DNA from 3 places in the Streptomyces sp. NPDC107581 genome. Region 3 is predicted to be linked to each of the others. Evidence: predicted binding sites of a transcription regulator. Region 3 holds the regulator's gene; each other region holds the start of a gene.
The links. Region 3 encodes HrcA, which represses chaperone genes, less so after heat shock. Its sites were predicted from a motif close to TTNGCACTCNGNNNNNCNGAGTGCNAA; they were not measured.

Region 1 (9,432 bases), on a different contig from region 3:
CGGTTCCCCGGCGACCGCGACCGGTCGCCCGGCGCCGTGCCCGCGCCCGGCCCCCGGCCCACGCCACCACCCCCCCGGCGATCACCCGTCAAGCGCCCCCAGCTGATCCAGGAACCACTGCGTGGGCGGCAACGCGGTAGCGGCAGCCGCCAGCCTCTTCGAGCGCTCCGCCCGCTCGCCCCCCGCCATGCTCAGCGCAGCGTGCAGCGCATCCGCCGTCCCCGCGATGTCGTACGGATTCACCACGATCGCGTCCTCGCCCAGCTCCTCGTACGCCCCGGCCTCCCGCGACAGCACCAGCGCGCAGCCCTCGTCCGAGACGACCGGCACCTCCTTGGCGACCAGGTTCATGCCGTCCCGGATCGGGTTGACCAGCGCCACGTCCGCGAGCCGGTACGCGGCCAGGGACCGCGCGAAGTCGTCCTTGACGTGCAGCACGACCGGTGTCCAGCCCGGCGTGCCGAAGTGCGCGTTGATCTCCTCGGCCACCCGCTGCACCTCGGCCGTGTAGTCGCGGTAGACGGCGAGGTCCTGCCGGGAGGGGTAGGCGAAGGCGAGGTGGACCACCTGTTCGCGCCACTCGGGGTGGTCCTCCAGCAGCTGCCGGTAGGCCAGCAGGCCCCGCACGATGTTCTTGGACAGTTCGGTGCGGTCCACCCGGACGACGGTCCGGCGCCCCTCGCCGATCTCGTCCCGCAGCGCGGCCATCCGTTCGGTCACGTCCGTCCGGTGCGCCCGCTCCCGCAGGAAGTCCGCGTCCGCACCGAGGCCGTGCACCCCGATCCGGGTCCCGGAGGGGATGCCCGGCCCGAGCACGGCGTGACAGCAGTCGGTGAACGCGTCGGCCCACCGCTGGGTCAGGAACGCCGCCCGGTCCGCGCCCAGGATGCCGGTCAGCAGCTCGGCCGCGATGTCGTCGGGCAGCATGCGGAAGTAGTCCGGCGGGGCCCACGGGGTGTGCGAGAAGTGGCCGATGCGCAGGTCGGGACGGAGCCGGCGGAGCATCCGGGGGGCGAGCGCCAGGTGGTAGTCCTGGATCAGCACCGCCGCGCCGTCCGCCGCCTCCTCGGCCAGCGCCTCGGCGAAGGCCCGGTTGTAGGCCTCGTACGCCGCCCACTGCCGCCGGAACTCCGCGTCGAAGACCGGCTCCAGCGGGGTCTGGTACAGCATGTGGTGGACGAACCACAGCACCGAGTTGGCGATGCCGTTGTACGCGTCGGCGAACACCGCCGCGTCGATGTCGAGCATGCGCACGCGCTGTCCGCCGGTGTCCCCGGCCGGCAGCAGCCCGCCGTCCGCGCGCCGTACCGCCTCCCGGTCGCCGTCGCCGAGCGCGGCGCACACCCAGACCGCCCGGGCGTCCGGCCCGATGGCCGACAGACCCGAGACCAGCCCGCCGCCGCCGCGTCTGGCGCGCAGCGAGCCGCTGTCGAGGACCTCGTACGAAACCGGGCCGCGGTTGGACGCGACCAGCACCTCAGCACCGTGGGTGGAAGCCATACGCCTCAACCTAGCCCGGCCCCGAAACGCTCAAACGTACGGTCTGTACCAGAAGGGGGCTGTATACAGCCGATCTCGTGCGCCCCTTCAGGCGACCCGGCGGGCCGTGTACTCCGCGATCTCCGCCATCGGCGGACGCTCCTCGGTGTCCACCGAATAGGTGCGTGGCTCAAAGCCGTCCTCGCCCCGTTCGAACTGGGTGAGGGCGGGCCGCACGAGGTGGCCGCGGGCCAGCCGCAGCTGGGCCGTGCGGTAGATCGCCGCGGCCATCCGGCCCAGGGCCTGCCCGTCCTGGTGGCGGTGCTTGCGCACGCCGACGTCCACCTGGGCGAGGGCGTCCAGGCCCACCAGGTGCAGCGCGTCCACGAGCATGCCCAGCTCCACGCCGTAGCCCACCGGGAACGGCAGCTGTTCCAGCAGGGAGCGGCGGGCCGCGTACTCGCCGCCGAGCGGCTGGACGAATCCGGCCAGCTGCGGCCAGTGCATGTTCAGCAGCGGGCGGGCCATCAGCTCGGTCACCCGGCCGCCCTGTCCGGCCGCCGCGCCGAGCGGGCGGTCGTACATGGCCTTGACCAGGTCCACGCCCGGGTCGGTGAGCAGCGGGCCGGCGATCCCGCTGACGAAGTCGGAGGAGAACTCCTTCAGGTCGGCGTCGATGAAGCAGACGATGTCCCCGCTGGTCACCAGCAGGGAGCGCCACAGGACCTCGCCCTTGCCGGGGACGGCCGGAATGCGCGGGAGGATGTCGTCGCGGTGGACGACCCGGGCGCCCGCGGCGGCGGCGAGCTCGGCGGTGCGGTCGGTGGACCCGGAGTCGACGACGACGATCTCGTCGACCAGCGGGACCTGCTGCATGAGATCGTGTCGGATGACGGCGACGATGTCGCCGACCGTCTCCTCCTCGTTGAGCGCGGGCAGCACCACGGAGACCGACTGGCCCGTGCGCTGCTTGGCCGCCAGGATCTTGTGGAGCGGGCGATCGGTCACGGACCAGGAGCGGGTGGCCAGCCAGCGCTCGACTTCTTCCAGCACAGTCAGCGGCTCCTCACGTTGTCTCGCGGTTCGGACGACTATCTCAACTGTCCTGGCCTTCGGTTACAGTCTTGAACAACGCCGGTGACCATCGCATGTCGTGGGCCGCGGGCGCCGACAACCGAATACAGCTCATCCAGAGGGGCAGAGGGATACGGCCCGATGAAGCCCCGGCAACCCTCCAGCCGGTTTCTCGTCTTCCACGCGAGGCTCCCGGCTAGGGAAGGTGCCAAATCCGTCTCGCGGCGAGATGCGTCGTGAGGAAGATGAGGAGAAAGGGCCTCGCCTCCATGGCTGTGCAGACAGTTGCCACCACCAGCACTTCCACCGTAGACCTCGGGCCGGCCGCTGCCCTGAGCTGCCGCGAGTGCGGTCACCGGGTACCGCTCGGGCCCCTGTTCGCCTGCGAGGAGTGTTTCGGTCCGCTGGAGATCGCCTACGACTTCTCCGCCTACGACACCGAAGAGCTGCGCAAGCGGATCGAAGCCGGCCCCGCGAACATCTGGCGGTACGCGCCGCTGCTGCCCGTCCCCGCCGACGTGGCCGGCAAGCCCAACATCAACCCGGGCTGGACCAAGCTCGTCAAGGCCGACAACCTCGCGCGTGAGCTGGGCGTCACCGGCGGGCTGTACGTGAAGGACGACTCCGGGAACCCGACGCACTCCTTCAAGGACCGGGTGGTCGCCCAGGCGCTGGAGGCCGCGCGTGCCTTCGGCTTCACGACGCTCTCCTGCTCCTCCACGGGCAACCTGGCCGGTGCCGTCGGCGCCGCGGCCGCCCGGGCCGGCCTGCGCTCCTGCGTGTTCATCCCGCACGACCTGGAGCAGGGCAAGGTCGTCATGGCCGCGGTCTACGGCGGCGAGCTGGTCGGCATCGAGGGCAACTACGACGACGTGAACCGTTTCTGCTCCGAGCTGATCGGCGACCCGGCCGGCGAGGGCTGGGGCTTCGTCAACGTCAACCTGCGGCCGTACTACGCGGAGGGCTCGAAGACCCTGGCGTACGAGATCTGCGAGCAGCTCGGCTGGCGGCTCCCGGACCAGATCGTGGTCCCGATCGCCTCCGGCTCCCAGCTCACGAAGATCGACAAGGGCCTGCAGGAGCTGATCAAGCTCGGGCTGGTCGAGGACCGGCCGTACAAGATCTTCGGTGCGCAGGCCGAGGGCTGCTCGCCGGTGTCGACCGCGTTCAAGGCGGGCCACGACGTGGTCCGGCCGCAGAAGCCGAACACCATCGCCAAGTCCCTCGCCATCGGCAACCCGGCCGACGGGCCGTACGTGCTGGACATCGCCCGCCGCACGGGCGGTGCGGTGGAGGACGTGACCGACGCGCAGGTCGTCGACGCGATCAAGCTGCTGGCCCGTACCGAGGGCATCTTCGCCGAGACGGCGGGCGGTGTGACGGTCGGCGTGACGAAGAAGCTGATCGAGGACGGCGTGCTGGACCCGTCGCTCACCACGGTCGTCCTCAACACCGGCGACGGCCTCAAGACCCTCGACGCGGTGGCCGGCACGGGTCTCACCGCCACCATCCGCCCGACCCTGGACTCCTTCCGAGAGGCTGGCCTCGCATGAGCGTGACCGTTCGCATCCCCACCATCCTGCGCACCTACACCGGCGGCCGGGCCGAGGTCGCAGCCGACGGGGCGACCCTCGCCGAGGTCATCTCGGACCTGGAGAAGAACCACACGGGGATCGCCGCCCGGGTCCTGGACGACCAGGGCAAGCTGCGTCGTTTCGTCAATGTGTATGTCAATGACGACGACGTGCGCTTTGAGCAGGGCCTGGAGACGGTGACCCCCGACGGGGCCGGCGTCTCCATCATTCCGGCCGTTGCCGGCGGATGACCGAATGACCGATCATTACCTTCGGTAACCTCGGCTACCGATTGTTCACTGAATGGCCCCCTCCGTGAGAGAAACGGAGGGGGCCATTCAGTGTGATTGAGCGCGGTACAGTTGGGGAACGCGTTCCGGACCTGCGGGTCGCAGGCCCCGGATTTCACGCCGCGCGCCCGACAAGAAGTAGCCAAAGTAGGCGGGCTGTATGCGGCTTTTGCTCCCCTTTGCGTAGCCCGACTTGCCCTGAATTCAGCCGAATTTTAGGCAGATTCCGGACCGGGCTCGTCCAGAATTCTCGTCCGATTGACCTGTTGCAGACGGCAGTTGGACAGATACATTCAGCCGCGGTCGACGCGTTCCGGCGCACGCCCCCGACCAATGGGGGGTGAGGTCTGACCCGGGTCCGCGAAGTGTGGATCTGTGCAAGGGCCAGTAATAGGGGAGTTAGGCATGGCTCAGGGCACCGTCAAGTGGTTCAACGCGGAGAAGGGGTACGGCTTCATCGCGGTCGACGGTGGTGCGGACGTCTTCGTCCATTACAGCGCCATTCAGATGGACGGCTACCGCACCCTGGAAGAGGGCCAGCGGGTGGAGTTCGAGATCTCGCAGGGCCAGAAGGGCCCGCAGGCCGACATGGTTCGCCTCAGCGCCTGAACGTTTCTTGTGACGAAGGGCCCGCACCGGCACAGGGTGCGGGCCCTTCGTCGTGCCCGCCCGGTGTCCCTGCGGTGCCTGCACGGCGTCTGTCCTGCGTCCGCCCGGCGTCCGTCCTGCGTCCGACGGGCGTCCGTCCGGCGTCCGACCGGCGTCTGTCCTGCGTCCGACGGGCGTCCGTCCGGCGTCCGACCGGTGTGCACCCGGTGTTCGCCCGTGTTCGCCGGGGGCTGAGTACCCCCGCTGTACCCCGTGAGGCGCTTGCACTCGACCATGCCGAGTGCTAATCATTGCGTTAGCACTCTGAAGGTGAGAGTGACAACGAAGGACCGGGTCGGTGAGGCCCGCAGGCCGGGTGGGGCAAGGAACCACATGGCATGCGAGCCGTCCGTCGCGGGCGCGGGCGCGGTCCGAAGGAATCACCCCCAGTCCTGGAGGGACCACTTCACATGGCCAAGATCATCGCGTTCGACGAGGAGGCGCGGCGCGGCCTCGAGCGCGGCATGAACCAGCTCGCGGACGCCGTGAAGGTGACGCTCGGCCCCAAGGGCCGCAACGTCGTCCTCGAGAAGAAGTGGGGCGCCCCCACGATCACCAACGATGGTGTCTCCATCGCCAAGGAGATCGAGCTCGAGGACCCGTACGAGAAGATCGGCGCCGAGCTGGTCAAGGAAGTCGCCAAGAAGACGGACGACGTAGCCGGTGACGGCACGACGACCGCGACTGTCCTGGCCCAGGCCCTGGTCAAGGAAGGCCTGCGCAACGTCGCCGCCGGTGCCAACCCGATGGCCCTGAAGCGCGGTATCGAGAAGGCCGTCGAGGCCGTCTCCGCCGCCCTGCTGGAGCAGGCGAAGGACGTGGAGACCAAGGAGCAGATCGCCTCCACCGCGTCCATCTCCGCCGCCGACACCCAGATCGGCGAGCTGATCGCCGAGGCCATGGACAAGGTCGGCAAGGAAGGCGTCATCACCGTCGAGGAGAGCAACACCTTCGGTCTTGAGCTCGAGCTCACCGAGGGCATGCGCTTCGACAAGGGCTACATCTCCGCCTACTTCGCGACCGACATGGAGCGCATGGAGGCGTCGCTCGAGGACCCGTACATCCTCATCGCGAACTCCAAGATCTCCTCGGTCAAGGACCTGCTCCCGCTCCTGGAGAAGGTCATGCAGTCGGGCAAGCCGCTGCTGATCATCGCCGAGGACGTCGAGGGCGAGGCCCTGTCGACCCTGGTCGTCAACAAGATCCGCGGCACCTTCAAGTCCGTCGCCGTCAAGGCCCCGGGCTTCGGTGACCGCCGCAAGGCCATGCTCGGCGACATCGCCATCCTCACGGGCGGCGAGGTCATCTCCGAGGAGGTCGGCCTCAAGCTGGAGAACGCGACCCTGGACCTCCTGGGCCGCGCCCGCAAGGTCGTCATCACCAAGGACGAGACCACCATCGTCGACGGTGCCGGCTCCTCGGACCAGGTCGGCGGCCGGGTCAACCAGATCCGCGCCGAGATCGAGAACAGCGACTCGGACTACGACCGCGAGAAGCTGCAGGAGCGCCTGGCGAAGCTCGCCGGCGGTGTCGCGGTCATCAAGGCCGGTGCCGCCACCGAGGTGGAGCTCAAGGAGCGCAAGCACCGCATCGAGGACGCCGTCCGCAACGCCAAGGCCGCCGTCGAGGAGGGCATCGTCGCCGGTGGTGGCGTGGCCCTGCTCCAGGCTTCCTCGGTCTTCGAGAAGCTGGACCTGGAGGGTGACGAGGCGACCGGCGCCAACGCCGTGAAGCTCGCCCTGGAGGCCCCGCTGAAGCAGATCGCCGTCAACGGTGGTCTCGAGGGTGGCGTCGTCGTGGAGAAGGTGCGCAACCTGGCCGTCGGCCACGGTCTGAACGCCGCCACCGGCGAGTACGTCGACATGATCGCCGAGGGCATCATCGACCCGGCGAAGGTGACCCGCTCTGCCCTGCAGAACGCCGCCTCCATCGCCGCGCTGTTCCTCACCACCGAGGCCGTCATCGCCGACAAGCCGGAGAAGGCCGCCGCGGCCGCTCCGGGCGGCATGCCGGGCGGTGACATGGACTTCTGATCGACCTGACGGTTGATCGCCTGTCCTTCCGTTCCGAGGGCGGTGCTCCCATGCTTCTGGCTGGGGGTGCCGCCCTTGGGCGTTTTCAGTCGGCGTAGCGCTTGAGCGGTTCGGTGTCGAGGGTGATGGCCACCGGGGGCGGGAGTTCGACGGTGGCACCCCAGGGGTAGGACGGGGACTGCTGGTAGCGGCCGTCCTTGGGCTCGCTGTAGACGACGACGGTGTTGTTGTCGCGGTCGATGAGGAGGTAGACGGGGATCTCGGCTTCGGCGTAGCCGATGGGCTTGTCGACGCGGTCGCGCTGGTCGGTGTCGCGGTCGTGGGAGGTGATTTCCACGGCCATCAAGGCACCGTCGGGAATCGACCACTCGCCGTCCTCGGCGAAGTGATCCACGGGTGCCAGGAAACCGTCCGTGCGGGCGCGCCCCTTGCGGTAGGCCTCGGCCTTCACTCCCCGCTCCGGTGCGAGGTCCAGCTCCGGGCGCTGTTGCATGCACTGACGTAGCAGCCACATGAAGATCGACGTGTGCTTGCCGTCCGGCACTGCTTTGACCTCTACTTTTCCGTTCATGTACTCAAGCCGCACAGTTTCAGGGGCCACCGCGGCCAGCTCCTCGAACTCCTCGACGTCGAGCGGCCCGTGTCGTACGCACAGGCGCCCGCCAAGGAACTCCAGCCGGTTCCTCAGCTCCCGGGGAGCCCTGCGTACAAGCTCTTCGAAGTCCTCGACGGACATCTGCGGGCGTTCTTCGGTGTCAGGGGTCATGGCATTGCCTCCTCCCTTCCATCGTGCCCCTGAGTGGTCATGTCGGACCGTGGATGCCGTCATACGGGTGCCCTTTCCGGTCGTTTGAGAGACATCGCAGCGCGGATCTCGGCTGCGTGGATCTGGACTGCTGAAGCCGGCAGGGGCGTACGGGGGTGCGCGGGAGCGCGCTCACCCCGGCAGCCGGCGCACACGCCTCCCGGCAGTGCTTCCGGACGCCCCGGTACTCCGCACTCCGCGCATTCCAGGAACCGGCGGGGCGGGCGTGGTGCCGGTGGTTCCGGCGGGAGTTTGTCGGTCAGCCTGCGGCGGAGCAGGGCCGCCGGGCTGTGGACGGGCGTGGGCAGACCTGCGGTCAGCGCGGCCAGGAGGATCTCCTCGGTGGCCCCGCGTGCGAACCACTCCTCCGCCAGCGGGGCGAGCGCGGCGCAGTCGGCGGCGGACAGGGACAGCACCGGGGCCGTACGACCCAGCGCGGCGAGGAGGACGTGGGCGCGGGAGCGGGTGGGGCCGGGCCGTTCGGGTGGGTCCTCCGGTACGTCGCCGCGTGTGAACGCCGCCCACCAGCCGTCGTCACGCGCAGTACGGGACCACCACGATCGGGTGATCCAGCGCGAGCCGCCCGAGCCGGTCTCCAGCCGTTCCCGTCCTCGCCGTAAGTGCCCTGCCCGCTGGAGGGCGTTGAGGGCCGTACGTAAGGCGCACTGGCCGTACGGGAGCGTCTTGGCCAGCGTCTTCACGGAGATGTCGGCGCCGTCGGGGAGGCGGTCGACGTACGCGGCGATGGCGGCTTCGCGGGGCGGTAAGTATGCGAAGTCATGGTTGGTGCGGGGGAGTTGATCAGGTGCCGAGCGCTTGCCGTAACCCGGATTGGCCATCGGGTGCGGGGACACGTGCGCGGACAGGGGGGCAGCACTAAACTTGGCGTCAGCCATGGATCGACTTGCCTTCGATCTCGTTGGTCAAGCCCCCGCAGGTGTTGGCGCACCTGGCGGGGGCTGTTCGTTATGCGGGACGCTAGACGACCGTCACCGTGCGTGGCAAGCCGAACGCGTCAAGTCAACTCGCCGGGTGGGAGGGTGGGTTGAGGCCCTCCACCCACTCCTTGAAAAGAGGGCTCGGGGCTCGAAGCCCGAGGCTCAGGCGCCGAGGTTCCTGAGGTTTTCGACGAACGCCGACCAGGCCTCCGCCCGGAACACGAGCTTCGGGCCGAGGGGGGTCTTGGAGTCGCGGACGGGGATGACGGCAGGGAAGTCGACGGTGACTTCCAGGCAATCGCCGCCACTTCCCCCGCTGTAGCTGGACTTGCACCAAGTGGCTGCGTCGTAGTCAGGAATGCTCGTCATGCTCGTAATCCTGCGCCACTGTCTCCAGCAGGGCCAGGGACTTCTCCGGCGAGAGCGCGGAGGCAACCAGGAGATCGAACGTGAACCTCAGCCGGGCGACCGTAGCTGGGTCATCCTCCAGCCGACCCGTACCGACCCCTTCGAAGTAGACCAGCGGAGGGGCGTCCTTGAAGTCCATGAGCTTGATGGCGCCCTCCAGCGCCGGATGGGCCCCGGCTTCGA
Region 2 (9,432 bases), on a different contig from region 3:
CGACGAGGCCCGCGAGGAGTTCGTCCGTGCGGCGGCACTGACCCGCAACGACAGCGAGCGCCGGCTGCTGCGGGCGAAGGTGCGTTCCCTGCCCGGCCGGTGAGGGACTACGGCCGCACGGGGGACCCGATCAGCATGGTCGGCGCCCCCGCGACCCGGGTCAGGAACACCGTCGCCGCGCGGGGCCCCTGCGGCTTGACCTTCCTGCGCAGCTCCTCCGGTTCCACCGCCGAGCCGCGCTTCTTCACGGTCAGCGTGCCGACCTCCCGCTCCCGCAGCAGGGCCTTCAGCTTCTTGACGTTGAAGGGGAGCTGATCGGTGATCTCGTAGGCGGAGGCGTACGGGGTGGGGTGCAGCGCGTCGGCGGTGACGTACGCGATGGTCGCGTCGACCAGGCCGCCGCCGACCTCCTCGGCCACCTCGGCGACCAGATGCGCGCGGATGACGGCGCCGTCCGGCTCGTACAGGTACCGTCCCACGGACCTCACCCGGGGATCCGGCAGCCCCCGGGAGCGGAGCGTGCGCGGGCCCGGCAGCAGGGTGGCCCGGACCAGGCCCGGCTCGGTGCCGAACCACAGCACGGCCTCCTTCACGTCCCCGCCGTCCGAGATCCACTCGGCCTCGGCCTCGGCCGGGACCGCCTCGTGCGGGACGCCGGGGGCGATCTTCAGGGCCGCGCGGGGAGCCCCGAGAGCCGTGGCGACCGCCCAGGACAGGGGCGGCGAGTAGGCCTCCGGGTCGAAGATCCGGCCCCGCCCGCCCCGCCGGGCCGGGTCCACGAACACGGCGTCGTAGCCCGCCGTGCTCACCTGGGTGACGTCCGCCTCCCGCACCTCGATCAGCTCGGCGAGCCCCAGTGCCTCGGCGTTCGCGCGGGCCGCGGCCGCCGTCAGCGGATCCCGGTCCACGGCCAGCACCCGGATCCCGGCCCGCGCCAGCGCGATCGCGTCGCCGCCGATCCCGCAGCACAGGTCGGCGACCGAGGTCACCCCCTGCTCCTTCATGCGGGCCGCCCGGTACGCTGCCACGCTCGCCCGCGTCGACTGCTCGACCCCGTTCGGCGTGAAGAACATCCGCCCGGCGTCCGCCGCCCCGAACTTCGCCGCCGCCCGCTGCCGCAGCCGGGCCTGTCCGAGCGCCGCCGACACCAGGCCGGCGGGGTGGTCACGGCGCAGCCGGGTGGCGACGGCCAGCTCCTGGGCGGGATCGGTGTCGCGCACCTCGTCGAGGAGGGCGCGGCCTTCGGGGGTGAGGAGGGGGGCGAGGTCGTTCACCGGCTCATTGTGGGCCAGTCGGTGGATGGTGCGCTTCCGGCGGCCCTGTCGGGCCGGATCCGGGGTCCGGTCCTGGGAAGATCCGGCGCTATGCGACTAGTAGTACAAAATGACAAATCTCGGGCACGGCTTCGCGCGGTCGCCCTTCGCTGCGGAGCGGCCGCGCTGGCCTCCGCCGCCTTCGCCTCCGGCTGCGCCGCCCCCGGCGCGGACTCCGGCGCCCACGCCAGGGGCGGTGAACCCGGGCACGGCGGCCCCGCCCGGGCCCTGGACCCCCGGGCCCGCGCCGCCGCCGAGCACGCCCGACTGGTCGCCGCCGCCCGGCACTGGAAACTGAACCGGGTGCCGCTGGCGCCCCCGGCCCCGCCGGCCAGGAAGCCGGAGATCACCCCCCGCGACGGCTTCGAGGTGGACGGCCAGGAGGAGGAGAACCTGCCCCCGGTCTTCACCACCGTCCCCACCAAGCAGAAGGTCGTCTTCCTCACCATCGACGACGGTGACAACAAGGACCCCGACTTCCTGCGCATGATGAGCGACCTGAAGGTCCCCTACTCGGCGTTTCTCAGCAACTACCTCGTCAAGGACGACTACGGCTTCTTCCGCACGATGCAGTCGCAGGGCCACACCCTCAACAACCACACCCTGACCCACCCGTATCTGCCCGGCCTGTCCTACGAGGAGCAGAAGGCCGAGATCTGCGGCATGCAGGACATCATGAAGAAGCAGTTCGGCAAGGCGCCCACCGTCTTCCGCCCGCCCTACGGCAACTACAACGGCGACACCCTGCGCGCCGCCAAGTCCTGCGGCATCAAGTACGCGCCGATCTGGGACGAGGAGGTCTTCGTCGACCACTGGGAGTACCGCGACTGGGACCGCAGCCTGCACCCCGGCGACATCGTGCTCACCCACTTCCGCGGCCGCAAGGACTGGGACGGCACGATGGTCGACGACATGCGCAGATTCCTGAACAAGGTCACGCGCGAGGGGTACGCCGTGGCACGCCTGGAGGACTACCTGTGAGTTCGCGAGGCGCGCGGAGCGGTCCGGGACGTGTGCACGGCGGCCCGCGAGGTGTGCGGGCCGCCCTGGCCGCCGCCCTCGCCCCGGCCCTCCTCCTCGCCGGCTGCGCCCAGTCCGTCGACCCCATCGAACGCCTCGGCAAGAAGGCCGCGCAGAGGGTACGGCCGTCGCGCCCGGCTGGAGACGAGGCGTACCGCCGCTGGGGCCTGGCCGCCCCGCTCGCCGCCCCGCCCAGCCCCCCGGTCCGCCTCCTGACGGCCCATGGGGCCGATCCCTCCCGCCCCCGGGCCGTGGACCGCGTCAGGACCACCGACAAGGTCGTCTTCCTTACCTACGACGACGGTGCCGAGCGGGACCCCCGGTTCGTCGACATGGTCCGCGAACTGCGGCTGCCGGTCAGCTTCTTCCTCACCGACAGCGTCGTGGGACCCGGGTACGGCCACTTCGCCCGGCTGCGCGCGGTCGGCGCCGGCATCGAGAACCACACCCTCCACCACCCGGCGCTGCCCGGACTGCCCTACGCCGGCCAGCGCGCCGAGATCTGCGGGCAGCAGGACAAACTCAAGTCCCGCTTCGGCATCCGCCCCCGCCTCTTCCGCCCGCCCTACGGCACGTTCGACTCCACCACCCTGCGCGCGGCAGCCGACTGCGGCATCTCCACGCTCGTCCTGTGGCGCGCCGCCATGACCCCCGACGGCATCACCTATGTGCGGGGCGCCGGACACCTGAGCCCGGGCGACATCGTCCTCGTCGGCCCCGACGAGGCCACGGGCCCCACCCTCAAGGAACGCACGCGGCGCCTGCTGCGCCGGATCCAGGCGAAGGGACTGACGGTGGGCCGTCTGGAGGACTACCTGTAGCCGGACGCTCCGGCCCTCCGCGGGCTTGCCGGCGTCCTGGACCTCGGGGCCCTCTCTGGCCCCGAAGAAGCTCCGGGCACCCGGGATCCCCGGCCGACGCGCGGCACGGCATTGGCACTCCGCTTGACCGAGTGCTAATCGCGGTCATAGTCTCGGCTCTGGCACTCCCCACTGGAGAGTGCCAACAAAGCGACGGGCAGGTCCGGCACCCGCGACGACGGATCCACCTGGTCGCCACCTCAGACAGTTAACCCCGTGAGATCTCCGAAGGGGGAGGTCGGATCGTGACGACCACCAGCTCCAAGGTTGCCATCAAGCCGCTCGAGGACCGCATCGTGGTCCAGCCGCTCGACGCCGAGCAGACCACCGCCTCTGGCCTGGTCATTCCGGACACCGCGAAGGAGAAGCCCCAGGAGGGCGCCGTCCTCGCCGTGGGCCCGGGCCGGTTCGAGAACGGCGAGCGCCTGCCGCTCGACGTCAAGGTCGGCGACGTCGTCCTGTACAGCAAGTACGGCGGCACCGAGGTGAAGTACAACGGTGACGAGTACCTCGTCCTCTCGGCTCGCGACGTCCTCGCGATCATCGAGAAGTAATCACCTCAAGCATTCCGCTTGAAGCTGCGCCCCTGGCCCCCGCGACCACATGAGAAGCCGGGCGCCGGGGCGCAGTTCTTTTTTCACCCACAGATTCCGAGAGGGCTCCCGCTGTCATGGCGAAGATCCTGAAGTTCGACGAGGACGCCCGTCGCGCCCTCGAGCGCGGCGTCAACAAGCTGGCCGACACGGTGAAGGTGACGATCGGCCCCAAGGGCCGCAACGTCGTCATCGACAAGAAGTTCGGCGCTCCCACCATCACCAACGACGGTGTCACGATCGCCCGCGAGGTCGAGATCGAGGACCCGTACGAGAACCTCGGCGCCCAGCTGGTGAAGGAGGTGGCGACCAAGACCAACGACATCGCTGGTGACGGCACCACCACCGCCACCGTGCTCGCCCAGGCGCTGGTGCGCGAGGGCCTGAAGAACGTCGCCGCCGGTGCCTCCCCGGCCGCCCTGAAGAAGGGCATCGACGCCGCGGTCAAGGCCGTCTCCGACGAGCTGCTGGCCTCGGCCCGCCCGATCGACGAGAAGTCCGACATCGCCGCCGTCGCCGCGCTGTCCGCCCAGGACCAGCAGGTCGGCGAGCTGATCGCCGAGGCCATGGACAAGGTCGGCAAGGACGGTGTCATCACCGTCGAGGAGTCCAACACCTTCGGTCTGGAGCTGGACTTCACCGAGGGCATGGCCTTCGACAAGGGCTACCTGTCGCCGTACTTCGTGACGGACCAGGAGCGCATGGAGGCCGTCCTGGAGGACCCCTACATCCTCATCAACCAGGGCAAGATCTCCTCCATCCAGGACCTGCTGCCGCTGCTGGAGAAGGTCATCCAGTCGGGTGCCTCCAAGCCGCTGCTGATCATCGCCGAGGACCTTGAGGGCGAGGCCCTCTCCACCCTCGTCGTGAACAAGATCCGCGGCACGTTCAACGCCGTCGCGGTCAAGGCCCCGGGCTTCGGCGACCGCCGCAAGGCGATGCTGGAGGACATGGCCGTCCTCACCGGCGCCACCGTCATCTCCGAGGAGGTCGGCCTCAAGCTCGACCAGGCCGGTCTGGACGTGCTGGGCTCCGCCCGCCGCGTGACGGTCACCAAGGACGACACGACCATCGTCGACGGCGCCGGCAAGTCCGAGGACGTCCACGGCCGCGTCAACCAGATCAAGGCCGAGATCGAGAACACCGACTCCGACTGGGACCGCGAGAAGCTCCAGGAGCGCCTCGCGAAGCTGGCCGGCGGCGTGTGCGTGATCAAGGTCGGCGCCGCCACCGAGGTGGAGCTGAAGGAGAAGAAGCACCGTCTGGAGGACGCCATCTCCGCGACCCGCGCCGCGGTCGAGGAGGGCATCGTCTCCGGTGGTGGCTCCGCCCTGGTCCACGCCGTCAAGGTCCTCGAGGGCAACCTCGGCAAGACCGGCGACGAGGCCACGGGTGTCTCGGTCGTCCGCCGCGCCGCCGTCGAGCCGCTGCGCTGGATCGCCGAGAACGCCGGCCTGGAGGGCTACGTCATCGTCTCCAAGGTGGCCGAGCTGGAGAAGGGCAACGGCTACAACGCCGCCTCCGGCGAGTACGGCGACCTGGTCAAGGCCGGCGTCATCGACCCGGTCAAGGTCACCCGCTCCGCCCTGGAGAACGCCGCCTCCATCGCCTCCCTGCTGCTCACGACCGAGACCCTGGTCGTCGAGAAGAAGGAAGAGGAGCCGGCCGAGGCGGGCCACGGCCACGGCCACGCCCACTGACGCACCTCAGCACCGAGGCCCGGCACCCTGTGGGGTGCCGGGCCTTCGCTGTGCCAAGCCTTCGCTGTGCCGGGCCTTCGCTGTGCCGGCCGCCGTGTCCCGGCCGGCCAGGGCCTGCCGGCAGGTCGTGCCGGAAGCGCACCGACGAGGCACCGTTGCCCGGAGCCGGCCCGGCCCGCCGGACGGCCCCGGGAGCCGGCTAGTTCTCCAGCGCGTCCAGCGCCCCCAACTGCCCGAGCAGCCCGAGCCGGTCGTACTGCCACCAGCCCTCGTGGAGCTTGCCGTCGCCGCCGAGGCGGAAGATGGTCGTCCCGGTCATCGAGACCTGGCGGCCGGTGTTGGGCAGGCCCAGGAACTCACCGGTCTGGATGCCGTTCCAGGTCCAGCGGGTGCACACCCGGTCCCCCTGGGTGATCTGGTCCCCGACCGTGAAGGTGAAGTCGAAGGCGCCCCGCCACATCTCGATCTCACGCCGCATGTTGTCCAGCCCGAGGGTGTCCTGCTCGTTGGCCGGATCGTGGTCGTGGTAGTTCTCCGCGAGCAGGTCGTTCAGCGGCGGCAGCGGGCCCTGCACCGCGATCGTGTCGAAGAACCGGCGGGCCGTGGCCGCCTGCAGCGGCTCGTCGCGCACCACGTCCAGGTCCGTGAAGGTTGGGGTCCCGTCGCACAGGGCGACCATCTCCCGGAAGATCGTGTCGGTCTCCGGCAGGTTCGAGTTCCGCACCGCCTCCTCGTACGACGGGAACTCCACGATCTCGATGACGTGCGTCGCGTCCGAGCGGTCCGTGCCGACCACCGCGTGCGTCGCCGTCCGCTTCCCCTTGGTCTTCTCGACCCACTGGTCCATCAGCCGGTTCATGTCGTCGAGCCGGCTGGTCCTGCAGTCGATGAGCTGTACGAACGTCATGGCGCCGCCTCCCGGCCTCCTGGGTCCGGATCCGTCAGGCCCATTTTCCCACCGGAACGCGGACGCCACCCGTCCTACTGGGGGCCGTACTTGCGGCCCGTCCGGGAGCTGATTCCGCCCATCAGCCCACGCGGGGTGACCTTCACCAGACCCATCAGCGCCTTGTACCGGGGATCCGGGACGGAGAGCGTCTTGCCGCGCGCGAGGTCGGCCAGGGCCGCCGCGACCAGCTTGTCCGCGTCCAGCCACATCCAGCCGGGGATGTTGTCCGTGCCCATCCCGGCCCGCTGGTGGAACTCGGTGCGCACGAAACCCGGGCACAGCGCCATCAGCCGCACCCCGCTGCCGGCCATGTCCTTCGCCGCGCCCTGGGTGAACTGCACGACCCAGGCCTTCGAGGCGCCGTACGTGCCCCGCGGCACGAAGGCCGCCACCGACGCCACGTTCACCACCCCGCCGCGCCCGCGCTCGCGCATCGCCCCGGCCGCCGCCGACGTCAGCCGGAGCACCGCCTCGCAGTGCACCTTGAGCATCTTCAGCTCGTCGTCCATGGACACTTCGAGATAGCGGCCCTTGTTGCCGAAACCGGCGTTGTTGACCAGCAGGTCGACCGGGTTCTTCCGGTCGCCGAGCCGGTCGGCCACCGTCTCGATGCCCTTGTCCTCGGCCAGGTCGGCGGCGAGCACCTCCGCCTCGATGCCGTGCCGGTCGTGCAGCTCGGTCGCCTGCTCGCGCAGCCGGCCGGTGTCCCGCGCCACCAGGACGAGGTCATGCCCGTCAGCCGCCAGCCGCCGCGCGAACGCGGCACCGATTCCCGCGGTCGATCCCGTAATCAGAGCCGTTGTCATGGCCCAAGGGTAGTGACCCGGACCGACAGCGTCCGCTGTCCGTCCGCTGTGCGCCCGCCGCCCGGTGACGGCTTCTCAGCGGGCCTGTCCGGCGACGTACTTGCGGGCCGTGGCCAGCGCCTCGCTGTGCAGCGCCTCGCCCGCCGCGAGCAGCCGCGGCAGCAGCTCGCGTTCGGTGGTGACCGCACGGAACTGCATCGCCGCCGTCACCCCGTGGTCCGGACGGTGCACGATCGCGACCGGATCACCCGCCCGGATCTCACCCGGTTCGATCACCCTCAGATAGGCGCCCGTCGCGCCCTTCCGGGTGAATCTCTTCACCCAGCCCCGCTCGCCCAGATGGCCCTGGAACGTACGGCACGGAATCCGGCCCGAGGTCACCTCCAGGACCACCTCGGAACCGATCCGCCAGCGTTCGCCGATCAGCGCCCCGGACACGTCCAGGCCCTCGGTCGTGAGGTTCTCCCCGAAGGAACCGTTGGCCAACGACCGGCCCAGCTCCCGCTCCCAGTCGTCGAGGTCCTCGCGCGCGAAGGCGTACACCGCCTGCTCGTCGCCGCCGTGATGGCGCAGGTCGCACACCGCGTCCCCGGCGACCCCGCTCGCGCCGGCCCCCTTGGGACCGGGAGCCGCCACCCGGACCGGCCCCTCGGCCGGCCGCTTGTCGATGCCCGTCACACCCTCCGCCTGGTCCGTGTACGGCACCGGCTGGGGACGGCCCACGTTGACCGAGAGAAGCTTCATGACAGCACGGTACGTGACCGTGCCCCAAAGCGCCGGCACGGAATCGAGCGTCACATCCAAGCCTGGCTTATACTCGAAGGGTGATCGAGGCCCGTCATCTCCGCGTCCTGCGCGCCGTCGCCACCACCGGCTCCTTCTCGGCGGCGGGGCGCGAACTGGGCTGCACCCAGCCCGCCGTCAGCCAGCAGATGAAGGCCCTGGAGGCATCGGTCGGCACCCCGCTGCTGGTCCGCACCGGCCGCGAGATGCGCCTGACCCAGGCCGGCGAGGCCCTCGTCCGGCACGCCTCCGGAATCCTCGCGGGACTCACCGCCGCCGAGGAGGAGGTCGCCGCCATCGCGGGCCTCAGGGCCGGACGGGTCCGTCTGGTCTCCTTCCCCAGCGGCAGCTCGACCCTGGTCCCGACCGCCCTGGCCGCCCTGCGCGCCGCCCACCCCGGAACCCGCGTCTCCCTGGAGGAGGCCGAGCCCCCGAAGTCCGTCGAGCTGCTGCGCGACGGCGACTGCGACCTCGCGCTGGCCTTCCGCTACGAGGGCGCGCAGGCCGCCGAGGAGTGGGACGACCTCGTGGTGCGGCCCCTGCTGACGGACCGGCTGGTCGCCCTGGTGCCCGAGCGGCACCGGCTCGCGCGCGCCGGGTCCTCGGGGTCCGTCGCCATCGGGGAGCTGGCCCAGGAGCCCTGGATCGCGGGCTGCCCGCGCTGCCGGGGCCAGCTGGTGGAGGTGTGCGAGGGCGCCGGCTTCACGCCCCGCATCGACTTCGCCACCGACGACTATCCGGCGGTGGTCGGCCTGGTCGGCGCGGGTCTCGGCGTGGCCGTACTGCCCGAGCTCGCGGTGGAGTCGGTACGGCCCAGGGGAGTGCGCACGGTCGCACTGGAACCGCTCGTGCGGCGGCAGATCGTCGCCCTCACCCTGCCCGACCTGGCACAGGTGCCGGCCGTCGCGGCGACGCTGGAGCAGCTGGCCCGGGCGGCCGCACGTGCGCAGGGCCCGTCGGCAGGAGCGCGGGCGCAGGAGCACCGGGCGCAGGGGGCGCGGGCGTAGGAGTCCGGGCCCGGGGGCTTCGGGGCTGTCGAAGCCCGGGAGCCGCTGGGGCCGTCGAAGCCCGGGAGCCGCCGGGGCCGCCGTACGCCGGGGCCGTCCGGGCCGTGGGACGTCGGAGCCGCCCGGGCCCGTGAGGCGTCGGAGCCGTCCGAGCCGTCGACAGGAGTCGGGGCACGCACGCGCGTGCCCGGGAGACTGGTTGCAGAAACGTTACTTCAGGCGTTCGGGGCAGGGCCCCCGCTGGTGGTGGATGCCGACACCAGGCGGTTGCGTGCCCGTCCCATCAGCTCTTCGCGCTCATCCTCGGTCAGGCCGCCCCAGACTCCGTACGGCTCGCGCACCGCCAGTGCGTGCGCCGCGCACTCCGCACGGACCGGGCACCTCATGCAGACCTCCTTGGC
Region 3 (9,432 bases):
GTGCCGGTGCCCGCACCGGGGTGTTCGGGCTGGGGCATGAACACGTTCACGCCGAAGGGACGGCTCGTGAGCCCCCGCAGCTGCTTGATCTCCTGGTACATGCCGTCGGCGGTCTTGTATCCGGCGGCGAGGAAACCGAGACCGCCCGCCTCGGACACGGCGGCGGCGAGCTGCGGGACGGAGACACCGCCCGCCATGGGGGCCTGCACGATCGGCTGGGGGAAGAGATCGGTCAGCGCGGAGGACATGACGGCATGTTGTCACGTCCTGTGAACAAGTCCGAATCCGGGCTTCCCGTGGCATAGGTCACCGGCATAGGGGGTCCCGAAGCACCCCGTGCGCGACGGCCCGGCGCCCGCCGGAGGCGTCCTTCGACAGCGGGAACGGCTCTTGCCGCCCCGGCCGGCGGTGGCTGCCCGGGGGCCGGTGCCCCCGGGCCTCCATCCGACGTCAGCGCCCGTTGAACGCGTCCTTCAGCCGCGAGAACAGTCCCTGCTGCCCCGGCTGGAACTGGCCCGTCGGACGCTCCTCACCCCGCAGCTTCGCCAGCTCCCGCAGCAAGCGCTCCTGCTCGGGGTCCAGCTTGGTCGGCGTCAGGACCTCGACGTGCACGATCAGGTCGCCCCGGCCGCCGCCGCGCAGATGCGTGATGCCCCGGCTGTGCAGCGGGATCGACTGCCCGGACTGCGTACCGGGCCGGATGTCGACCTCCTCCATCCCGTCCAGCGTCTCCAGCGGCACCTTGGTGCCGAGGGACGCCGCGGTCATCGGGATGGTGACCGTGCAGTGCAGGTCGTCGCCGCGCCGCTGGAAGGTGGGATGCGGCAGCTCGTGGATCTCCACGTACAGGTCGCCGGCCGGACCTCCGCCGGGCCCGACCTCGCCCTCGCCGGCGAGCTGGATCCGGGTGCCGTTGTCGACACCGGCCGGGATCTTCACGGTGAGGGTGCGGCGGGAGCGGACCCGGCCGTCGCCCGCGCACTCCGGGCACGGGGTCGGCACGACGGTGCCGAAGCCCTGGCACTGGGGGCAGGGGCGGGAGGTCATGACCTGGCCCAGGAAGGACCGGGTGACCTGCGAGACCTCGCCGCGGCCGCGGCACATGTCACATGTCTGGGCGGACGTTCCCGGAGCCGCGCCCTCGCCGTTGCAGGTGTTGCAGACGACGGCCGTGTCGACCTGGATGTCCTTGGTCGTCCCGAAGGCCGCCTCGTCCAGCTCGACCTCGATCCGGATCATGGCGTCCTGGCCGCGCCGGGTGCGCGAGCGCGGCCCGCGCTGCGACGCCGTGCCGAAGAACGCGTCCATGATGTCGGAGAAGTTGCCGAAGCCACCGGCCCCGAAGCCGCCCGCACCGGCGCCGCCCGACTGGGAGAGCGGGTCGCCGCCGAGGTCGTAGACCTGCTTCTTCTGCGGGTCCGACAGCACCTCGTAAGCGGCGTTGATCTCCTTGAACCGCTCCTGGGTCTTCGGGTCGGGGTTGACGTCCGGGTGCAGCTCGCGCGCGAGCCGGCGGAACGCCTTCTTGATCTCATCCTGCGACGCGTCGCGGCGCACGCCGAGAACGGCGTAGTAGTCCGTGGCCACTTACGACTCCGCCAGGATCTGTCCGACGTACCGTGCCACTGCGCGTACCGCTCCCATCGTTCCCGGGTAGTCCATGCGGGTCGGTCCGACCACGCCGAGCTTGGCAACCGCCTCGCCGCCCGAACCGTAGCCGACCGACACGACGGAGGTTGAGTTGAGTCCCTCATGGGCGTTCTCGTGCCCGATGCGCACGGTCATGCCCGGATCCTTCGCCTCGCCGAGGAGCTTGAGGAGCACGACCTGCTCCTCCAGGGCCTCCAGGACGGGCCGGATCACGAGGGGGAAATCATGTCCGAAGCGGGTGAGATTGGCGGTACCGCCGATCATCAGCCGCTCCTCGTTCTCCTCGACCAGTGTCTCCAGCAGAGTGGAGAGCACTGTGGAGACCGTACCGCGGTCCTCGGCGTCGAAGGCCTCCGGCAGGTCCTCGACCAGCTTCGGCACATCGGTGAACCGGCGGCCCGCGACCCTGCTGTTCAGCCGCGCCCGCAGATCGGCCAGGGACGCCTCGCCGAACGGCGCCGGGCAGTCGACCATCCGCTGCTCGACCCGGCCGGTGTCCGTGATCAGCACGAGCATCACGCGCGCGGGTGCGAGCGAGAGCAGTTCCACGTGCCGCACGGTGGACCGGGTCAGGGACGGGTACTGCACGACGGCGACCTGCCGGGTCAGCTGCGCGAGCAGCCGCACGGTGCGCGCCACCACGTCGTCGAGGTCGACGGCGCCCTCCAGGAAGTTCTGGATGGCCCGCCGTTCGGGCGCCGTCATCGGCTTGACGCCCGCGAGCTTGTCCACGAAGAGCCGGTAGCCCTTGTCGGTGGGGATGCGCCCGGCACTGGTGTGCGGCTGGGCGATGAACCCCTCGTCCTCCAGGACGGCCATGTCGTTGCGCACGGTCGCCGGGGAGACGCCGAGGTTGTGCCGCTCGGTGAGCGCCTTGGACCCCACCGGCTCCTCGGTGCCCACGTAGTCCTGGACGATGGCGCGCAGCACCTGAAGCCTGCGTTCACTCAGCATCCGCGCGCACCTCCAGCATGTCGTCCCTGGGCCCTTCGGTCGTCCGCCTGGCACTCTGCGTGTCCGAGTGCCAGAGTTCCCCGGGCCAGTGTACGGCCGTGGGGTACTGACTGGGCAAGGTCGCTGCCGCCTTACCTGGTTGAACAGCCAGGGCCTGCCTTCTGGATCAGGTCGCAGGAAAGCCACGGTACGTGTCCGGCCGACCCGGGCGGGGGCCGGTGCGTGCAGCTGCAAGGCGGAGGAGGGCGTCGACGCGATGGGGGTCCCCCCGCGCGAGCGGAGCCGGGCGCGGGGGAATCGGCAACCGACGACAACGCGGCAGATGTGCGTGCCGGCCCCGCGTCTGCGAGCGGATCCGGAAGGCAGGCCCTAGCGTCACGGTATGACGGTGACTTGGGAAGAGGCGGGGTGGGAGCGGCTGGCCGCCGGGGTCGGGCGGTGCCGGCTGCCCGGCTGGGACTGCACCGTGGGCCTGGTCCTCGGCGCGGGTACGGCGCTGGTGGTGGACGCCGGGTCGAGTCTGGCCGAGGGCGCCCGGGTGCGGGAGCGCGCACAGCAGCTGGCAGGCCTGCATGTGACTCATCTCGCGTTCACCCACCCCCACTTCGACCATGTCTTCGGCGCGGCCGCCTTCGCCGGGGCGGAGGTGTACGGGGCGGTGGGCGTCGACGCGGTGTTCGCCCACGAGCGCGAGGAACTGCGCCTGGACGCGATCAGGAACGGCCTGCCCGCTTCGGACGCGGACGAGGCGGTGGACGCGCTCGTCCCGCCCCGCCATCCGGTCTCCGGCGAGTGGACGCTGGACCTCGGCGGCGGCCGCCAGGCACTGCTGGCCAACGTGGGTCCCGGCCACACGGCCCACGACCTCGCGGTGCTCGTCCCCGCGGTCCCGGGGGTCGCGGGGGTCGCGGGGTCCCCGGAGATCGTCTTCTGCGGCGACCTGGTGGAGGAGTCCGGCGAACCCCAGGCGGGCCCGGACGCCGTGCCGTCCCGCTGGCCGGACGCCCTGGACCGGCTGCTCGCCCTCGGCGGCGAGGACGCGCTGTACGTGCCCGGTCACGGAGCGGTGGTCGACGCGGCGTTCGTACGACGGCAACGCGACGAGCTGGCAGCCCGTTTCGGCGTGTCGTGAGCGCCGGTCCGCGACTTCTCCTATCGTCACTCGAATGCGCCAGTACTCCGCCGACCTGACCCCTCCGTGGAAGAAGTCCCGGCCTGTGCCGGAGGTGGCGGCGGAGCCGGGCCTGGTGGTGGAGGAGCCCGGTACGGGGTTCTGCGGGGCGGTGATCCGCTGCGAGGCGGGCACGGTGACGCTGGAGGACCGCTTCGGCAAGCACCGGGTGTTCCCGCTGGAGCCGCGCGGCTTCCTGCTGGAGGGGCGGGCGGTGACGCTCGTGCGGCCGTCGTCCACGGCTCCGGTACGTCCCACCCGTACGGCCTCCGGCTCGGTCGCGGTCCCGGGGGCCCGCGCCCGCGTGGCCCGCGCCGGCCGCATCTATGTCGAGGGCCGGCACGACGCCGAGCTGGTCGAGAAGGTGTGGGGCGACGACCTGCGCGTCGAGGGCGTGGTCGTGGAGTACCTGGAGGGCGTGGACGACCTGCCGTCGATCGTGTCGTCGTTCGCGCCGGGTCCGGACGCGCGGCTCGGGGTGCTCGTGGACCACCTCGTCCCGGGCACGAAGGAGTGGCGCATCGCGGAGTCGGTGACCAGCGAGCACGCGCTGGTGGTGGGCCACCCGTACATCGACATCTGGGAGGCGGTGAAGCCGGCCTCGGTGGGGATCGCGGCCTGGCCGAAGGTGCCGCGCGGGCAGGACTGGAAGACGGGGGTGTGCCGGGCACTGGGGTGGCCGTCGGAGAACACGGGCGCGGTGTGGCAGGCGATTCTGCAGCGGGTGGGGTCTTACAAGGACCTGGAGCCGGAGCTGCTGGGGCGGGTGGAGGAGCTGATCGATTTCGTCACGGCGTAGCGGTCGGCGGTGCAAGAGCTGATCGTCACGGCGTAGCGGTCGGCGGCGGAAGAGCTGATCGTCACGGCGAAACAGTCAGCAGCGGAAGAGCTGATCGTCACGGCGAAACAGTCAGCAGCGGAAGAGCTGATCGTCACGGCGAAACAGTCAGCGGCGGAAGAGCTGATCGTCACGGCGAAACAGTCAGCGGCGGACGAGTGCCGAACCGGCTCGTATCCAGGTCGATGCCCACGACCGGCAGCTGCACCGGGTCACCGGACTTACGAGTCCGCTCGGTCCGGCAGTCCGCCCCGAGCCCCGTGCCACCCGGCGATCATCCACAGCGGTCATCTCCGTGGCCCTCCGCATCCGCCGCGTACCGTCGGCGGCAGCCTGCGGACCAGGTTGGGGACCGAACCGGCGTTCCGCAGTGATTCACTCCGCCGGGTGATCAGTCCACCAGATCCCGCACAACGGCGTCCGCCAGCAGGCGTCCCCGCAACGTCAGCACCGCCCGTCCCTCCTCGTACGGACCGGACCGCAGCAGCCCATCGGCCAGTGCCCGCCGCGAAGCCGCGAGTCCGTCCTCCTTCAGGAGCGACAGCGGCACGCCCTCCCGCAGCCGCAGCTCCAGCAGGATCCGCTCCACCCGCCGGTCCTCGTCGGAGAGCAGCTCGCGGCCCGCGCCCGGTGAGCGGCCGGAGGCCAGGGCCGCCGCGTACGCCCCCGGGTGCTTGACGTTCCACCAGCGCACCCCGCCCACGTGGCTGTGCGCGCCCGGCCCCGCGCCCCACCAGTCGGCGCCCCGCCAGTACAGCTCGTTGTGCAGACAGCGCCCGGCCGGTGAGGTGGCCCAGTTGGAGACCTCGTACCAGTCGAAGCCCGCCGCCGACAGCAGCTCCTCCGCGATCAGGTAGCGGTCCGCGTGGACGTCGTCGTCCGTCATCGGGACCTCGCCCCGGCGGATACGGCGGGCGAGCTGGGTGCCCTCCTCCACGATCAGGGCGTACGCCGAGACGTGGTCGGGGCCCGCGCCCAGGGCCGCCTCCAGCGAGGCCCGCCAGTCGTCGTCGGACTCGCCGGGGGTGCCGTAGATCAGGTCGAGGTTGACGTGCTCGAAGCCGGCCGCCCGTGCCTCGGCCACGCACGCCTCGGGGCGCCCGGGGGTGTGGGTCCGGTCGAGCACCCGCAGCACGTGCTGCTTCGCGCTCTGCATGCCGAAGGAGATCCGGTTGAAGCCGCCCTCGCGCAGCGTGGCGAGGTAGGCCGGGTCGACCGACTCCGGGTTCGCCTCCGTCGTGATCTCCGCGTCCGGTGCGAGGCCGAACTCGTCGCGGATCGCGGCCAGCATCCGCACCAGGTCGTCGGCGGCCAGCAGCGTCGGCGTACCGCCGCCGACGAAGACCGTGCGGACCGCGCGCGGGTCGTCGCCGAGCACCTTGCGGGCCAGGCGGACCTCGTCGGTCAGGGTGTCCGCGTAGTTGTCCCTGGAGGCGAGCACTCCGCCGGTGCCGCGCAGCTCGGTGGCGGTGTACGTGTTGAAGTCGCAGTAGCCGCAGCGGGTCGCGCAGTACGGGACGTGCAGGTAGAACCCGAAGGGCCGGTCGGCGGCGCCGGCGAGCGCGGCGGAGGGCAACGCGCCGTCGTCGGGGACGGGCTCGCCGTCGGGGAGTGCGGAAGGCATGTCCTCCATTGTCCCGCACGACGGCGGTCACTCCGCCTGGAGCACCAGGAGGGCCAGATCGTCCTCCGGCAGGCCGCCGCCGAAGTCGTGCACCAGGCGCCGGATCCTTTCCGCGATCGGTTCGGCGCCCAGGCCCGCGCAGCCGGACAGGGCCCGGGCGAGGCCGTCGCCGTCGTCGAACTGGCGGGAGCCGGAGCGCCGCTCGGTCACCCCGTCGGTGACGCACAGCAGGCTGTCGCCGGGCCGCAGGTCGAGGGTCTCGCTGGTGTACGTCTCGTCCTCGACCACCCCGAGCAGGGTCTGCGGCCGGGCGGCGGTGCGCACCTCGCCGTCGGGGCGCAGGACCAGCGGGAGCGGGTGCCCGGCCGAGGCGAGGGTGCAGCGGACGCCCTCGTCGTGCGGGGTCAGCTCACCGTAGAGGAGGGACAGGAAGCGGGTCTGCGGGCCGTCCCCGTGGGGCACCGGCCGGCCGCCGGCGGCGACCAGGGCGCGGGCGGCCGCGTCGGCGGCCTCGGTGGCGTCGTCCAGGAGGAGCTGGTTGAGGCGGTCCAGGACGTCGGCGACCCGGTAGCCCTCGCGGGCGAGGAGGCGCAGCCAGGGGCGGGCGAGCCCGATCACGACCGCCGCCTCGGGGCCCTTGCCCTGTACGTCGCCGATCGCGAAGCACCAGCGGCCGTCGCCGGCCGGGAAGAGGTCGTAGAAGTCGCCGCTCGGGCCGCCCTTGTCGCAGGGCTCGTAGACCAGCGCGCTGCGCAGCCCGGGGATCTCGGCGACCGCGCCGGGCAGCAGGCCACGCTGCAGGACGGCGCTGATGGTGGCCTGCCGGGCGTACTGGCGGGCCGCGCCGATGGCGAGGGCCACCCGGCGGCTGAGGTCCTCGATCAGTCCGGTGACCTCGTCGGGGAACCTGTGCAGCCCGCAGCGCCCGATGACCAGCGTGCCCAGCGGGCGGCCGCCCGCGATGAGCCGGTAGGCGAGTGCGGTGCCGTCGGCGCCCTGCGGGCCGAGCGCGTCGCCGGGCCAGGGGTACGGCTCCGGGCCCGACCGCAGTCCGTCGCGCGGGCACGGGGGGTCCTTCTCCAGGGCGCGGGTCAGTTCCTCGATGCGGTTCTCGCTGGCGTGCCACACGCGTGCGGGCGCGCCGCCGTCGCCGCCGCGCACGCTCGCCTCGTCCTCCAGCCACACGGCGCACCAGTCGGCGAGCCGGGGCACGATCAGCTGCCCGGTGAGGGCGGCGACCAGGTTCTCGTCCAGTTGTCCGGCGAGCAGGTCGGAGGCCTCGGCGAGGAAGGACAGCGCGCCCCGGCCGAGCCAGTCCCGGTCGGCTCCGGGGCGCTGCGGCTGCGGGGCGAGGGCCTCGGCGGCCTCCAGGGCCGGGGCCGGGGCGGGCCGGGCCGGCTCGTCCCGGCCACCGGGCGGCAGCCGTGCCCACACCGTCTTGCTGCCGGTGCGGTAGGTGACGCCCCAGGACTCGGCGAGGGTGGCGACGAGGCGCAGACCGCGCCCCTGTTCGGCCACCTCGTACGGCGCCTCGGCGCCCGCGGGGTCGCGCGGGGCGCGCGCGGGATGGTGGTCGCGCACCTCCACGACGAACGCGCCGCTCTCCTCCAGACGCCAGTCCACCTCCACGTCCGTGCCGGCGTGCACGACGGCGTTGGTGACCAGTTCGCTGACCACGGCCATGGCGTCGTCGGCGAGCCGCGCGCAGACCTCGGGGGCATCGGCGAACGCCGCCCGCAGCAGCGCGCGGGCGGACCCGGGCGCGAGGGGGCTGCCGGGCAGGGTGGCGCGCCCCTTGGCCCCACGGGCCGGCGTCTCGTTCTCCCGCTGCGTCGGTATGGCCGCCATGTCCATGCGGCCAGGGTGACAGACCGACCCCACACATGTGCGCTGAGTCACCGAAGCGACCAGCAACGCATGAGAACTGCGCTACGCAAGGACAGTTTTGAACGCGATGCGAAGCCAGCCGTAAAAAGCGCGCCGTAAAGAGGGGTGTGGGGACCCTGCACCCGGCCACGGACGAGGGCGTGGGGACCGCGCACCAGGCCACGGACGAGGGCGTGGGGACCGCGCACCCGGCCACGGACGAGGGTGCAGCCGCTCGGCGGCGCGCTCGGGGAGGCGCGCAGTCCCCCGGAGGTCAGGCCTCCCGCGTGCCCGCGTACATCTCGTCGATGAGCTGCTTGTACTCCCGCTCGACGACGGGCCGCTTCAGCTTCAGGCTCGGGGTGATCTCCCCGTGCTCCACGTCCAGGTCCCGCGGCAGCAGCCGGAACTTCTTGATCGTCTGCCAGCGCTGCAGCCCGCCGTTGAGCTCCCGCACATAGCCGTCGACCATCTCCACGGTCTGCGGTGCCGCGACGATCTCGGCGTACGACCTGCCCTCCAGGCCGTTCTCGTTCTCCTTCGCCCACTGGAGGATCGCGATCTCGTCCAGGGCGATGAGGGCGGTGCAGTAGTTACGGTCGGCGCCGTGCACCAGGATGTTGGAGACGTACGGGCACACGGCCTTGAACTGGCCCTCGACCTCGGCGGGGGCCACGTACTTGCCGCCGGAGGTCTTGATGAGGTCCTTCTTGCGGTCGGTGATGCGCAGATAGCCGTCGGGCGACAGCTCGCCGATGTCGCCGGTGTGGAACCAGCCGTCGGACTCCAGCACCTCGGCGGTCTTCTCGGGCTGCTGGTGGTAGCCGTCCATCACGCCGGGGCCGCGCAGCAGGATCTCGCCGTCCTCAGCGATGCGCACCTCCGTACCGGGCAGCGGCTTGCCGACCGTGCCGGTGCGGTAGGCCTCGCCGGGGTTCACGAAGGAGGCCGCGGAGGTCTCGGTGAGGCCGTAGCCCTCCAGGATGTGGACGCCGGCGCCGGCGAAGAAGTAGCCGATCTCGGGGGAGAGCGCGGAGGCGCCCGAGACACAGGCGCGCAGCCGGCCGCCGAAGGCCGCCCGCAGCTTGGAGTAGACGAGCGCGTCGGCGGCCTTGTGCTTGGCGGCCAGACCGAAGGGCACGGAGGCGGTACCGGTGCGCCGGAAGTTGTCCTGGCCGGCCTTGGCGTACTCGCGGGCGACCTCGGCGGCCCACTGGAAGATCTTGTACTTGGCCCCGCCGCCCTCGCGGGCCTTGGCGGCGACGCCGTTGTAGACCTTCTCGAAGATGCGCGGCACGGCCGCCATGTACGTCGGCTGCACCACCGGAA

Region 1: a site for HrcA is predicted at 5,287-5,313, ahead of groL (chaperonin GroEL). Genes of this name have one in related genera too.
Region 2: a site for HrcA is predicted at 3,266-3,292, ahead of groES (co-chaperone GroES). Genes of this name have one in related genera too.

What each region holds. Positions count from the first base shown of each region.
Region 1 covers NZ_JBVKBH010000009.1:209,767-219,198, reverse strand. Annotated here, with positions in the region: gene ACZ7P3_RS24300 (alpha,alpha-trehalose-phosphate synthase (UDP-forming)) at 82-1,500, opposite strand; gene ACZ7P3_RS24295 (glucosyl-3-phosphoglycerate synthase) at 1,588-2,532, opposite strand; SAM riboswitch class I at 2,662-2,805, shown strand; gene thrC (threonine synthase) at 2,823-4,106, shown strand; gene ACZ7P3_RS24285 (MoaD/ThiS family protein) at 4,103-4,378, shown strand; gene ACZ7P3_RS24280 (cold-shock protein) at 4,823-5,026, shown strand; gene groL (chaperonin GroEL) at 5,476-7,098, shown strand; gene ACZ7P3_RS24270 (Uma2 family endonuclease) at 7,184-7,864, opposite strand; gene ACZ7P3_RS24265 (hypothetical protein) at 7,924-8,742, opposite strand; gene ACZ7P3_RS24260 (DUF397 domain-containing protein) at 9,004-9,210, opposite strand; gene ACZ7P3_RS24255 (helix-turn-helix domain-containing protein) at 9,194-9,432, opposite strand, start outside.
Region 2 covers NZ_JBVKBH010000007.1:197,003-206,434, reverse strand. Annotated here, with positions in the region: gene ACZ7P3_RS19700 (RNA polymerase sigma factor) at 1-103, shown strand, start outside; gene ACZ7P3_RS19695 (THUMP-like domain-containing protein) at 108-1,274, opposite strand; gene ACZ7P3_RS19690 (polysaccharide deacetylase family protein) at 1,365-2,294, shown strand; gene ACZ7P3_RS19685 (polysaccharide deacetylase family protein) at 2,327-3,154, shown strand; gene groES (co-chaperone GroES) at 3,439-3,747, shown strand; gene groL (chaperonin GroEL) at 3,864-5,486, shown strand; gene ACZ7P3_RS19670 (ester cyclase) at 5,686-6,393, opposite strand; gene ACZ7P3_RS19665 (SDR family NAD(P)-dependent oxidoreductase) at 6,468-7,241, opposite strand; gene ACZ7P3_RS19660 (MOSC domain-containing protein) at 7,317-7,985, opposite strand; gene ACZ7P3_RS19655 (LysR family transcriptional regulator) at 8,066-9,031, shown strand; gene ACZ7P3_RS19650 (WhiB family transcriptional regulator) at 9,247-9,432, opposite strand, start outside.
Region 3 covers NZ_JBVKBH010000003.1:395,825-405,256, forward strand. Annotated here, with positions in the region: gene ACZ7P3_RS08525 (nitronate monooxygenase) at 1-248, opposite strand, end outside; gene dnaJ (molecular chaperone DnaJ) at 451-1,587, opposite strand; gene hrcA (heat-inducible transcriptional repressor HrcA) at 1,588-2,604, opposite strand; gene ACZ7P3_RS08540 (MBL fold metallo-hydrolase) at 2,987-3,736, shown strand; gene ACZ7P3_RS08545 (DUF3097 domain-containing protein) at 3,771-4,574, shown strand; gene hemW (radical SAM family heme chaperone HemW) at 5,005-6,237, opposite strand; gene ACZ7P3_RS08555 (SpoIIE family protein phosphatase) at 6,265-8,085, opposite strand; gene ACZ7P3_RS08560 (AMP-dependent synthetase/ligase) at 8,378-9,432, opposite strand, start outside.